DNA from 4 places in the Baekduia sp. Peel2402 genome. Region 1 is predicted to be linked to each of the others. Evidence: riboswitches for the same ligand, from Rfam matches in the RefSeq annotation. Region 1 holds a riboswitch; each other region holds the start of a gene.

The links. A riboswitch is a leader RNA that binds a small molecule or an ion and turns the genes downstream of it on or off. The one in region 1 is predicted to bind cyclic di-AMP.
Region 2: it holds a riboswitch for cyclic di-AMP, as region 1 does, so the genes downstream of both, ACT01A_RS00640 (septal ring lytic transglycosylase RlpA family protein) here and ACT01A_RS09515 (peptidoglycan-binding domain-containing protein) in region 1, are expected to answer to the same signal.
Region 3: it holds a riboswitch for cyclic di-AMP, as region 1 does, so the genes downstream of both, ACT01A_RS06885 (hypothetical protein) here and ACT01A_RS09515 (peptidoglycan-binding domain-containing protein) in region 1, are expected to answer to the same signal.
Region 4: it holds a riboswitch for cyclic di-AMP, as region 1 does, so the genes downstream of both, ACT01A_RS01435 (NlpC/P60 family protein) here and ACT01A_RS09515 (peptidoglycan-binding domain-containing protein) in region 1, are expected to answer to the same signal.

Annotation. Positions count from the first base shown of each region.
Region 1 is NZ_CP199582.1:1,948,465-1,951,663, reverse strand. It holds gene ACT01A_RS09525 (peroxiredoxin) at 1-349, opposite strand, end outside; gene ACT01A_RS09520 (M20/M25/M40 family metallo-hydrolase) at 372-1,517, shown strand; cyclic di-AMP (ydaO/yuaA leader) riboswitch at 1,576-1,743, shown strand; gene ACT01A_RS09515 (peptidoglycan-binding domain-containing protein) at 1,753-2,859, shown strand; gene ACT01A_RS09510 (LOG family protein) at 2,908-3,199, shown strand, end outside.
Region 2 is NZ_CP199582.1:130,456-133,654, forward strand. It holds gene ACT01A_RS00630 (amidohydrolase family protein) at 1-691, shown strand, start outside; gene ACT01A_RS00635 (hypothetical protein) at 800-931, shown strand; cyclic di-AMP (ydaO/yuaA leader) riboswitch at 977-1,201, shown strand; gene ACT01A_RS00640 (septal ring lytic transglycosylase RlpA family protein) at 1,209-1,943, shown strand; gene dinB (DNA polymerase IV) at 2,027-3,136, shown strand; gene ACT01A_RS00650 (alpha/beta fold hydrolase) at 3,147-3,199, shown strand, end outside.
Region 3 is NZ_CP199582.1:1,399,729-1,402,927, forward strand. It holds gene ACT01A_RS06880 (glutamine synthetase family protein) at 1-1,052, opposite strand, end outside; gene ACT01A_RS06885 (hypothetical protein) at 1,171-2,049, opposite strand; cyclic di-AMP (ydaO/yuaA leader) riboswitch at 2,061-2,203, opposite strand; gene ACT01A_RS06890 (c-type cytochrome) at 2,542-3,039, opposite strand.
Region 4 is NZ_CP199582.1:282,672-285,870, reverse strand. It holds gene ACT01A_RS01445 (helix-turn-helix transcriptional regulator) at 1-9, opposite strand, end outside; gene ACT01A_RS01440 (SDR family NAD(P)-dependent oxidoreductase) at 113-808, shown strand; gene ACT01A_RS01435 (NlpC/P60 family protein) at 821-1,741, opposite strand; cyclic di-AMP (ydaO/yuaA leader) riboswitch at 1,751-1,883, opposite strand; gene ACT01A_RS01430 (ABC transporter permease) at 1,959-2,723, opposite strand; gene ACT01A_RS01425 (ABC transporter permease) at 2,720-3,199, opposite strand, start outside.

The DNA.
Region 1 (3,199 bases):
ACGTTGCGCGCTGGGTGCCGAGCACCGGGCGGGTGACGCCGTAGGCGCGGGCGGTGGCCTTGTCGGGGTCGGCCAGCAGCGGGACCGTGAGGCCGTGGTTGGTCGTGAAGTCGCGGTGGGACTCGACGTCCTGGCCGGAGATGCCGACGACGACTGCGTCCAAGGCGGACATCTCGTCGGAACGATCCCTATAAGAACAGAACTGGCGGGTGCAGACCGGGGTCTCGTCGCCGGGGTAGAAGAGCAGCACGACGCGCTTGCCGCGATGCTCAGAGAGCTTGAAGCGCCCCTCGGTGCCGTCCAGCTCGAAATCGGGGGCGATATCGCCGACGCGCGGTCCCTTGGCCATGACGTGCCAATCTACCCGGCCAGTGGAGAAGTGGATCGCCGAAAGTTCAGTTGCCATCGCCGACCGCGCCGTGCGCGAGCTTGAAGCGCTGGTCGGGGTGTCGACGCCGTCCGGGGATGTCGAGGGCGCCAACGAGGCCGCGGCCATCGCCGGGGCGCTGCTGCCCGACCACGCGGTCGTCGAGCGGCCGGAGTGCTCATCGCCCGATCACGCGCCTGACTTCCTGGCGCGCGTAACCGGATCCGGGAGCGGGCGGATCCTGTTGCTCGGCCACCTCGACACGGTCGTCGCGCACGAGTCCCACCGGCCGCTGACGCCGGATCCCGAGAACGCGAACAAGCTGTACGGGTCGGGCACGGTCGACATGAAGGGCGGCGACGTCCTCGCGCTCGGCGTCCTGCGCGCGCTCGCCCAACGGCCCGAGCTGTTCGCGGAGGTCGCGCTGCTGCTCGTCGTCGACGAGGAGTGGCGCGTCGGGCCGTTCGCGCACGTCGAACGCTTCGCGGGCTTCGACGCGTGCCTGTGCTTCGAGGCCGGCGAGCTCACTCCGGACGGAGACGACGCGGTCGTGGTCAAGCGCAAGGCGGCCGGGACCATCGAGGTCACGGCACACGGGCGTGCGGCCCACTCGGGCGCGGCGCCGGACAAGGGCAAGAACGCGCTGCTGGCGCTGGCCGCCGCCGCGCAGGCGGTCGCCGCCCAGCATGACCCCGACGGCGAGGACCACCTCACCGCGGTGCCGACCGTCGTGCGCTCCGGCGATGCTTTCAACGTGGTCCCGGCGGACGGGACGCTGATCGCCGACGTCCGCGCGGATCGCCTGGACGCGTTCGCGCGCGTGCTGGACGCGATCCCGGACGAGGTCGGCGGCGCCACGCTCACCTCCCGCCTCGCGCGCGAGTGGCCAGGCATGGACGCACGGGTCGCCACGGCGCCGCTGCTCGAACAGGCGTCCAGCCTGCTCGGACGCCCGATCGTGGCCGCCAACCGCGGCGGCGCGTCCGACGCCTCGCACTTCGCTGCGGCGATCCCGCTGACCGTCGACGGCCTGGGCCCGCGCGGTGGCGCGGCGCACAACCCTGGGGAGTTCGTGCTGGTCTCGTCGCTGCAAACCCGGGCGGAAGTCGCGCTCGCGCTCGCCCTTGCCGCTCTGACAGCGGCTCGGTAAGCGTGCGGACCACTGTTAGGACGACATAAGTCCGTCGCCTTCGCTACGCTTCCGCCGTCGTTTTGCACAGCCGAATCCTTGGCGAGCCATCGTCAGGGAGCGGGGGACCCATGGGTCTGGGAGACCGGACCAGGGGCGAATCACCGCCTGTCATCCAGGCGGAGTAGCGCCACTCTCTTGGCGCGAGCCCGACAGCTAACCCCGTAGGCGCCTGAAAAGAGAGGGCTCCACCGTTTTGCTGTCGTTCCGTTCGTCCCTGGTAGGTGTCGCGGCCACGTTCGCGGCTGCCGCCACGCTGTTTGTCCCCGCGCTCGCCGAGGCGGACACCACCGCGGTCTCCACGAGCACCACCACCACAGCCGCCGCGACGACCGCCGCCGCCAAGCAGGTGGGGACGAAGACCCTGCGTAAGGGCATGCGCGGCACGCGCGTCAAGGCGCTGCAGGCGCTGCTGACCTCCGCGGGCTTCAAGACGGCGAGCGACGGCCAGTTCGGCTCCTCGACGGTCGCGGTCGTCAAGCGCTTCCAGCGCGCCGCGAACCTGAAGGCCAGCGGCGTCGCCGACGCCAAGACGCTGATCGCGCTGAAGGCAGCGACCGACGGCTCCGCGGCGTCCAACACGTCCGGCGGCTACGACGTCCGCGCGACCGGCACGTCGTCGCACCACCTCGGCGACCGCATCCCGCTGCGCAAGGGCATGAGCGGCCACGACGTCAAGATCCTCCAGGACTACCTCGAGCGCGCCGGGTTCGACACGTCGGTCGACGGCGAGTACGGCACCGGCACCGTCAAGTCGGTCAAGCTCTTCGAGACCGACCAGCAGGTCGCGACCGACGGCGTCATCGACGCGGCCGACATCGACCTGCTGCGCTCGCTGGTCGACGGCGAGGACACCACCGCGGGCGCCTCGACGCCCGCCGCCACCACGCCGGGCTCCAAGGCCACGGTCGGCGCTGACGGCCTCGCGGTCGCGCCCGCCGACGCGCCCGACGCGGTCAAGCAGTTCATCGCCGCCGGCAACGCGATCGCCAAGAAGCCCTACATCTACGGCGGCGGTCACGGCAAGTGGGAAGACAAGGGCTATGACTGCTCCGGCAGCGTGTCCTACGGCTTGCACGCCGCGGGCCTGCTCGACGCGCCGCTGCCGTCCGGCAACTTCATGTCCTGGGGCGAGAAGGGCCCCGGCCAGTGGATCACGCTCTACGCCAAGGGCAGCCACATGTACGCGGTCGTCGCGGGCATCCGCTTCGACACCTCCGGTCGCGCCGAGGACGGCTCGCGCTGGCACACCTCGTCGCGTTCCTCCAGCGGGTACACGGTCGTGCACCCGCCCGGGCTCTAGAGCACCAACTTCACGCAGGGGTGCGTGCGGCATGATGCGGCGTCGAAGATGACGCCGCATCAGCCACTTAAACGCCCGCATCCGCCCGCCACGCCCGACGAGGAGCTGCTCGGCACCAAACGCCGCGCGGTGATCGCGCAGCGCACGGAGGCTGAGCGGATCGACCGGATCGAGCGCGACCTGGCGGCGGGGTTCGCCGCGCTGCGCGACCTGGGGCCGGCGGTGACGTTCTTCGGCTCGGCGCGCGTGCCCGAGGACGACCCGCGCTACGCCGCCGGCCGCGATCTGGCGCGGCGCGTGGGGGAGGCGGGCTTCTCGATCATCAGCGGCGGCGGACCCG
Region 2 (3,199 bases), 1.8 Mb from region 1:
CGAGCCCGACGGCTACCGCGAGGCCAACGACTGGGTGTTGAAGTCGTGTGCGGAGTCCGGCGGCCGTCTGGTCCCGCTCGGGCGGATCGACCCGAAGGCGCCTGACGCACTGGAGGAGGCGCACCGCCTGCTGGCGGCCGGCGCGCGGGGCTTCAAGCTGCACCCGCGCAGCGACGCCTTCACGTTGCCCAACCCCGTCGTCGACGAGGTCGTCGCGCTGGCCGGCGAGCACCGGCTGCCGGTGCTCTTTCACGCGGGGCGGGGGATCCCTGATCTCGGGTCCTCGGTCGTCGATCTGGCGCGGGCTCATCCGGGTGCGCGGCTGATCCTCGCGCACGCCGGGATCAGCGACCTCGGGCCGATCGCGCCGCACGCGCGCGAGCTGCCCAACATCCTGTTCGACACCTCGTGGTGGCTGATCAGCGACATGTTGACCTTGTTCTCCACGATCCCGCCCGGGCAGATCTTGTACGCCTCGGATCTGCCCTACGGCGGGCCGCGCTTCCCGTCGCTGCTGATGCTGCGCTGCGCGCGTGCGGTGGGGCTGACGCCGGAGCAGGCGCGGGCGATCGCGGGTGCGCAGACCGCGCGAGTGGTGGACGGAGCGGATCTTCTGGACCTCGGCCCGGCGCCGGGCGAGGACGTACCGCTCGGGCGCCGCGTGCTCGCGTTCGAGCGGGTCATCGCCTAGGTGTCGGCCGCGGTGCAATTGGCCTTCCGCGACGGGGATCCGAGCGAGGCATTGGCCTTGGCGCGGCTCGCGTGCGCGACGTCGCCAGAAGCACAGCATCGGGAAACGTTGAGCGAGATCGATCGTTACCTGGAGCTCGCTCAGCAGCGCGTGGGCGAGGGCTTCGATCCGTTCGCCTGCCTCTACCCGGCGATGGTCGGGATGGTCCTCGCGGGGACCGCAGACGCGCTCTCAGTGTGAGCCTCCTCACACAGTCATCAAGTTCTATGGGTACTCTGGCGAACGCTTGTTCGAACGCCGAGCCGTCTCCACCTGAACGCAAATAGGGAGACGGGCGGGGGACCCAATTGCCTGGTCGTGAGTGCGATCCGACCGGTATGGGGCGAATCACGGGCCTGATGGCCCGGTAGCGACGACGAAGTCGCCCGTATGTGCCAGACCGGCATGTTCGTGGTGGCGGCCTTGCCGCGAGCCCGACAGCTAACCCCGTAGGCGATGACCACAGGAGGTGCCTCCCTTGAGGCTCAAGAACCTGCGCGCCACGGGTCTCACCGGCGCGCTGCTGAGTACGACCATCATCGCGGTGGCTCCGGCCGTCGCGGATTCCGATACGCAGTCCCAGAACACGACGGCCGCCGCCTCGGCGCCGGCCGCTGCGAAGACCGCCGTCCCGCCGCCGGTGGCGACCAAGGCCTCGTCCTCGCTGACGGTGTCCTCGGTGCGCCGCACGGTGATCGCCGGCAAGCGCGTCGTCGTGCGCGGCACCCTGCGTCCCGCCGGCTCCGGCCGTGCGGTGGCGCTCCAGGTCCGCCAGAAGAGTGGCGGCGGCTGGATCACCGTCAATCACGACCGCACGAACGCCAAGGGCCGCTACGTGCTGGCCTGGCGCGCGGCGAAGACCGGCACCCGCCGGATCCGCGTGCACTTCGGCGGCACCCGCGAGCTGTCCTCGGCCCGTCACCAGGCCGGGACTACGCGCGTCTACCGTCGGGCGCTCGCGTCCTGGTACGGCCCGGGCCTCTACGGCGGCCACCTCGCCTGCGGCGGGACGCTGACGCCGGGCACGCTCGGCGTCGCCAACAAGTCGCTGCCGTGCGGCACCAAGGTGACGTTGCACTACAAGGGGCGCACGGTGCGCGTCCCGGTCATCGACCGCGGCCCGTACGTCGGCGCCCGCGAGTTCGACCTGACCGCCGCGACGAAGACGAAGCTCGGCTTCGGCTCGACCGGCACGGTCCTCACGACGCGCTAGCCGCGTCGACGTCGCACCCGCATCACCGGCCTGTCCGCCAGGGCCACGCGTCGCCGTCACTGGCGCCGCGTACCCTGGCGGGCATGGCCAAGCGGGTCATCGCCCACCTCGACTGCGATGCGTTCTTCGCGTCCGTCGAGCTGCAGCGGCGGCCCGAGCTGCGCGGTCTTCCCGTGATCGTCGCCGGGACCGGCCCGCGCGCGGTCGTGACGACCGCGTCCTACGAGGCGCGGAAGTTCGGGATCGGCAGCGCGATGAGCGCGGCCGAGGCCAAGCGCCGGTGCCCGCAGGCGATCACGATCCCGCCCGACCACGCCGCGTATTCGGAGAAGTCGCGCGAGGTGTGGGGGGTGGTCCGCGAGCGGATCGCGATCCTCCAGCAGGCGGGGATCGACGAGGCCTACGCGGACCTCAGCGACGTCGACGAGAAGCCGATCCCGTTGTTGAGGGCGTTGATCGCCGACGTCAAGGAGGCCACCGGCATCCAGATCTCGGCCGGCGTCGCGCCCAACCGGCTGGTGGCCAAGATCGCGTCTGACCTCGGCAAGCCCGCCGGCTTCGTCGCCATCGGCCGCGAGCAGTGCGCCGCCCACATCGCCGACCGCTCGCCGCGGATCGTCCCGGGCATCGGCCCCAAGACCGCCGCGCGCCTAGCCGAGATGGGCTTCGCGACGCTCGGCGCGTTGCAGAACGCGCCCGTTGAGGAGCTCCAGGAGCGCTTTGGCGAGCGCTACGGCTACGACCTGCACCGCCGCGCGCACCTGCACGACGAGTCGCCGGTCGAGACCACGCGCGTCGCCAAGTCGCGCTCGGTCGAGACGACCTTCGACGAGGACGTCGCCGACCACGCCCAGCTGGAGTCGATCCTGCGCGGCCAGGCCAAGAAGCTCGCCGAAGGCCTCCAGCGCAAGGAGACGCGCGGCAAGAACATCGCGATCAAGGTCCGCCTCGACGACTGGACCACGGTGACCCGCGCGAAGACGATCGACACCTACATGAACGACGAGGCCACGATCATCTCCGTCGCCCTCGACCTCTTCCGCGACTACGCACCTCAACGCCCCGTCCGCCTCCTCGGCGTCCGCGTCGCCTCCTTCGAGGACGAGGCCGACGACACGCCGTCGGAGGGCGGGCGGGGATCGGGTCCTCGCCCGGTCCCGCCGGGCCAGCTGGTCCTGCCGATCAGCGTGTAGCGTCCGCCGCATGACGCACCTGACCGTCGGCGGCCGTCAGCTGTTCCACCAGCGATCCGGGAG
Region 3 (3,199 bases), 550 kb from region 1:
AGGGCGGCGAAGGTCAGGTAGGGGTTGCAGGCGGGGTCCGGGCAGCGCAGCTCCATGCGCGTGCCGTTCTCCTTGCCGGGGTGGTAGAGCGGCACCCGGACGAGCGCGGAGCGGTTGCGTCGGCTCCAGGCGACGTAGACCGGCGCCTCGTAGCCGGGGACGAGCCGCTTGTAGGAGTTGACCCACTGGGCGAAGATGGAGGACAACTCGCGGGCGTGCTTGAGCTGGCCGGCGATGAAGGCCTTGCCGATGTCGCTCAGGAAGTACGGGTCGTCGGCGTCGAACATCGCGTTCTTGCCGTCCTTGAAGAGCGACAGGTGCGTATGCATGCCCGACCCGTTCTCGCCGAAGAGCGGCTTGGGCATGAACGTGGCATGCCAGCCGTACTTCATGGCGTACTCCTTGACCGTGATCTTGTGGGTCATGCAGTCGTCGGCCATCTTGAGGGCGGGCGCGTAGCGCATGTCGACCTCGTGCTGCGAGGGGCCGACCTCGTGGTGGGAGTACTCGACGTGGATGCCGAGCTGCTCCAGCGCGATGACGGTCTCGCGGCGCACGTCGGAGCCGGCGTCCAGGGTGGTGAGGTCGAAGTAGCCGCCCTCGTCCAGGACCTCGGTCCCGTTCTTGTCCTTGAAGAGGAAGTACTCCAGCTCGGGACCGACGTTGAAGGTGTCGAAGCCCATCGTGTGCATGCGATCCAGGGCGCGGCGCAGCACGTGCCGCGGGTCGCCCTCGTAGGGCGTGCGCTCCGGCGTGAGGACGTCGCAGAAGACGCGGCCGACGCCCTGCTCCTCCGGCCGCCAGGGCAGGATCGCGAAGGTGCTGGGGTCCGGCATGGCGATCATGTCGGACTCCTCGATCGCGTTGAACCCCGTGATGGAGGAGCCGTCGAAGCCCATGCCGTTCTCGAAGGCGTCGTCCAACTCGGCGGAGTTGATGCTGAACGACTTCAGCTGGCCGAGGATGTCCGTGAACCAGAAGCGGATGAACCGCAGCTGGTGCTCGTCCACGAGGGCCTTGACATCCTCCACCGTGCGGGGTGCTTCGCTCATTGCCGGGACCCTAGAGGATCCGTGGTGTGACGCTGGTCGGAAGCTGAACGCCGTTGTGTCGAGGGAGACGGCGGTGGAGCGCTACGCGCGGGTGGCGCGGCGCGGCGGCGCAGCGCGGTTAGCGCTGGTGCAGGGCGAGCGTCGCGGCGCGGGGCGCGTAGACGGTCGTGTGGGAGGCCTTGGCCGCGGCGGGCTTGGCGCCGGCGTGGCGCACGGCGGCCTGCGAGGAGGACGTCATCGCCGCGAGGAGGATCAGGATCGCGCCGAGGGCGACGGCCCAGAGCGCGATGCGGTCGGGGCGGTGGCCGACGCGGTCGGAGGTCGTCCGGCCGCGATGGCGCTGGGCCATCGAACGCTCGGCGGCGTTCGCGAGACGACCGGCTTCGGTCGGACGGCCCTTGATCTGGATGGTGCGGCGCACGCCGGCGGGCGGCGGCGGGCTCGCAAAGGGGTCGTCGGCCGCGCTGAGGTGGGCGAGCTCGTGGGCGACGGCAGCGGCCGGGGTGTCGACGGCGGCGGTGGCGACGTCAGCCTCGGTGAGAAGCTCGATCGTGCGGCCGCGAGCGTCGTCGCTGGCGTGCAGCTCGATCGTGCGCGAGCGCGAGCGGGCGCCGCTGCGGGCGTCGTCCTGCTCGATCGCGCGGGCGACGGCGCGTGCGCGGCGAGCGTTGGCGTCGTCGTCCTCGGAGACGAGCTCGAGGGTGCGAGAGGTGCCGTGGGACAGGGCAGCAGCGTCAGCGGGGACGAACACGCCGTGGAGCGGGTGGGCGGCGCCGTCTGCGCCGGGGACGGCGGTGGCCGTGGCCGGAGCGGCGGTCAGGCGCTCATCGAGGGGCGCAGCGCCGGCGGCGTCACGCCCGCGCGTCATGCGACGGCGCGGGACGAAGTCGATGTCCTCACCGAGCCAGTCATCGGCCGGACGACGGCCGGGGGCCGCGAGATCCTCGCGCTCCTGCTGCACATCGGCCCACCAGTTGGGCGCGTCCGTCGATGGCATGACGTGTTCTCGGTTCCTCTTCCTTGGGCTTACGGGGTTAGCTGACGGGCTCGCGCCGAAGAGCGGCGCTACGCGAATGCGATTCGCCCCAAACCAACATGGGTCCCCCGCTCCACGACAGGTTGCCCTGGCGAGGATTCAGCGGTTGTGAACGGCGGCATCGTAGCAACGTCGAAATTCCCTGCTAGTTCGCAGAGTTATGGCAAGCGCGAACTGACGGCATAGTCAGGCATGCGTCGGACGGAATGAGCCCGCACCTAGCGGGAAACCGCCGCTTGACATCCGCGAAGCGGCCCGGTGACGAGTTGCTGAGCTCGTGCGAATCCGCTCTTGACAAGGTCGCGCGGCGGACACACGGACGTTTCGTCCCCTGGCGGGACCGTGTCGCGCCGGGCACGGCCGCGCTGCTTGCAACGCCACACACGATCCCGGCCAGCGACCCAGGCCGCTGGCCTGGCCCGGATCGTCAGGCGCGGCGAGGCGGCGGCGGGATCAGCGGCCCGAGACGGTGGCTACGTAGTCGGCGACGTCCTTGGCGTCGTCGCCGTACAAAAGCCCCGAGGGCATCTGGCCGTTGCCGGAGGCGCGGCCGTTCTTGATGGCATCGAGCACGAACGCGGGCTTGAGGTTGCCGCCGTTGAGCGTGTCGAGGTTCGGACCAACCCGGCCGACGGCGTGAGAGCCGGCGAGCGTGTGGCAGGTCGAGCACTTCTCAGCGAAGAGCGCGCGGCCGTTGGTCTGGGCGCCGGTGAGCTGAACGCCGCCAGCGCCGTGGCTGGCGTGATCCTCGCCGTTGTTGACGAGGATGACGGCCGGCAGCGTGACGCCAAGCGCGACGATCACGACCGCGATGCCGACGCTCCACACGCGGCGCTGGGCACGCGTCTCCTTCTTGGAGCCCGCGGGGGGCCGGCCACTGCGCATCGCAGCCAGCACGACCGACAGGCCGATTGCCAGGAACGCGAGGACGAACACGAGGGTCCCGATCACGAGCGTGACCCTATCCGCAGACCCGGGTGCCAAATCAAGTCCGGACCGTCGCGCCGGACTGACGAAGCGGCGGGAAGACGACGCGGAGGACAGCGCGAAGTGGTGCCCCGGGCAGCGAAGGACGGCGCGATGCTGACTCCAACACGGAGGAGGACGGTGC
Region 4 (3,199 bases), 1.7 Mb from region 1:
CGTCTCCATGCGCTCCATTGTCGCGCACTCCGGCGCGCCTATCGTCGCCCTGCCAGTCCCAGGGAACCGGCGTCCTCTTTTGCCGCGACGGTCCAAGGCGCACCCTGGAGGCATGACCACCACCTTGATCACCGGGGCCAACAAGGGCCTCGGCCACGAGTCCGCCCGCCGTCTGATCGACGCCGGGCACGACGTCTGGGTCGGCGCCCGCGACGCCACCGCGGGCCAGGACGCCGCCGACAAGCTCGGCGCGCGCTTCGTGCAGCTCGACGTCACCGACGACGCCTCGGTCGCCGCCGCCGTCCAGACGATCCGCGACGCGGGCACCGGCCTCGACGTCCTCATCAACAACGCGGGCATCGTCGGCCCGATGGCCGCGCTGCGCGACACGACCGCCGACGACGTCGCCAAGACCTACGAGACCAACGTCTTCGGCGTCGTGCGCGTCACCCAGGCGTTCGTGCCGTTGTTGGAGGAGTCGGAGAACCCTGTGATCGTCAACGTCGCAAGCGGCCTCGGATCGCTCGCGGTCAACAACGACACGTCGCGCGTCGAGAACACCATCATCAGCCTCGGCTACCCGACGTCGAAGACCGCCGTCGTCGCGCTGAGCGACATGTACGCTCGCGCGCTGCCGAGCTTCCGCGTCAACGTCGTCGACCCCGGCTACACCGCCACCGACCTCAACGGCCATTCCGGCCACCAGACGGTGACCGAGGGGACCGACGCGATCGTGGCGATGGCGCAGGTCGGCAAGGACGGCCCGACGCAGACCTTCCAGGACCGCGACGGGCTGGTGCCCTGGTAGCGGGCGTCGCGCCTACAGGCCCGACGGGTGCCGCGCGACGTAGCCCGCCGTCGAGCGCATCCCCGGGCCCCAGCGCGAGCCGCTGGCGGAGCGGCCGCTGGTGTCGTAGCGGCGGCCGTTGATGACCATGAACGCGTGGCCGCTGTTGGCGTAGATCGTGACGTACTTGCCACGACCCGGCTTGCCGTAGGACATCAACTCGCCCGAGTCCATCGGGCGACCCAGGCGGCCCATGCCGTGCAAGACGTAGGACACGGTGCCCGAGCAGTCGTAGCCGGCCGCCGTGAAGGAGCCGTGGCCGCCGCCGTAGATGTAGGGCTTGAACTGGATGCGGTTGGCGGCCGCGACGGCGCGGCGCAGGAGGATCACGTGGCGGGGGACCACCCGGACGCCGCCGATGCCGGAGCGCTTGAGCACCGGGTGCGTGCCGGTCACGCCGAGCGCCGACCATGTGCCGGGGCCAACGACGCCGTCGGCGGTCAGCCCGTGGGCGCGCTGAAAGGTCTTGACGGCGCTCGCGGTGCCGGGTCCGAAGACGCCGTCGGCGGCGATGCCGAGCTTGCGCTGCAGGAGCCGCACCGAGCCGCCACGGGAGGACGACCCGCCGCCACGCGAAGCGCGCGACGTCCCGCCGGCGCGCGACGCGGCGCGCGCCTTGCCGGACTGGTGGACCAAGCGCCAGGTGACCGTGCCGACGATGCCGTCGACCGACAACCCGTGCTTGCGCTGGAACCGGCGCACGGCCTTGTAGGTGCCCTTGCCGAAGATGCCGTCGGCGGGGGAGAGGCCGAGGTCGCGCTGCAGGACCTTGACGCGCACGCCGTGGCTGCCCTTCTTCAGCGGCTTGGCGTCAGCCGCTGAGGCAGCCGGAAGCGAGATGGCGGCCGCCGCGAGGAGCGGGACCAGTGCGTGGCGGGATCTGGGAACAGGCATAGGGGGCTGCGCCTACGAGGTGAGCTGTCGGGCTCGCGCCGTACAGACGGCGCTACGCGGTCATCCGGACCGTGATTCGCCCCGGCGACCGGGATGCGGTCGCAGTGGGTCCCCCGTCCGTTCGTCTCCGAACGGCTCGGCACGCCGTCGTTCTACCAGTCGAAATCCCTGCAAAGCGCAAGATCCCTTGCAGGATCCATAACCGCAAAGCGCCGTGCTAGACGCCGACGCGACGCATCGAGCGCACGGCGAGCGCCCCGAGCGCGCCCACCAGGCCGACGGTGGCCAGCAGCGCCGGCCACGTCTCGGCCCACGTCACGTGCGCGACGAAGCCCTGCCGGACGCCATCCAGCACCTGCGTGACCGGGTTGACGGTGGCGATCGCCTGCATCCAGCCGGCCAGCAGGTCCATCGGCGCGTAGGCGGTGGTGAACAGCACGGCCATGAAGCCGACGGTCTGCATCAGCGGTGCCGCCTGCTGGGTCTTGAACTTCAACGCGACCAGGACCGCGTACAGCGCCATCGCGGTCGCCAGGCCCATCACCAGCAGCGCGTCGATCGCCAGCGCGCCGGCGCCCGGCCAGTCGACGCCCAGCGCGAAGGCCACGATCAGCAGGAACGTCGCGGGCAGCAACGCGCGCAGCGCCGCGCTCGCCACCAGCCCCGCGAGGATCGTCACGCGCGGCGCGGGGCAGACCATCAGCCGATCGAACCAGCCGCGCTCGATGTCGCGCGCGAGGTTCACGCCGGTCGCCGCGCCCGTGAACGCCGCTCCTTGCAAAAGGCCTACAGGAACGATGAACGTGCGGAAGTCGGTGGCGTCGAAGCCCGGCAGCTGGGCCGCCTCGCCGAACACGCCGCTCAACCCCACCAAGAAGATCGACGGCGCCAGGACGCCCGGCAGCGCCGCGCCCGGCACGCGCGTCAGCTCGTTCAGCGCCCGCCGCACGAGCGCGCCGATGACCGCCAGCGAGCGCCTCATGCGTTGCGCAGCCTTCCGCGCAGCGCGAGCACCGCAAGCGCGGCGAACACGAGCACCAGCCCGACCGCCGCCGCAAGGCCTTCAAGAACAGGCGCAGCCGAGATCCCCGAGATGATGGGGTCGCGCATCCCGTCGGCGACGTAGGACAAGGGGTTGATGTCGGCGAACCAGTCGGCCGGCGCCTCCAGCAGCGCGCGTGGGAAGAACGCGCTGGAGACGAACAGCACGACGAAGACCAGCGGGAAGATCCCCTGGACGGTCGAGGCGTTGCGCGCCCGCAACGCGATCAGCACGCCGAGCGCGGCGAAGCCGGTCCCGGCGATCGCCCCGATCAAGATCACCAACAAGACGCCGAGCACGCCGCCGTGAAACGACACGCCGAAGACCGCGCCGAGGATCAGGAACCAGACGACCTGCGCGGCGGCGATCGCGGTCCCGGCCAGGATCCGGCCGAGCACGATGGACACGCGCGGGAT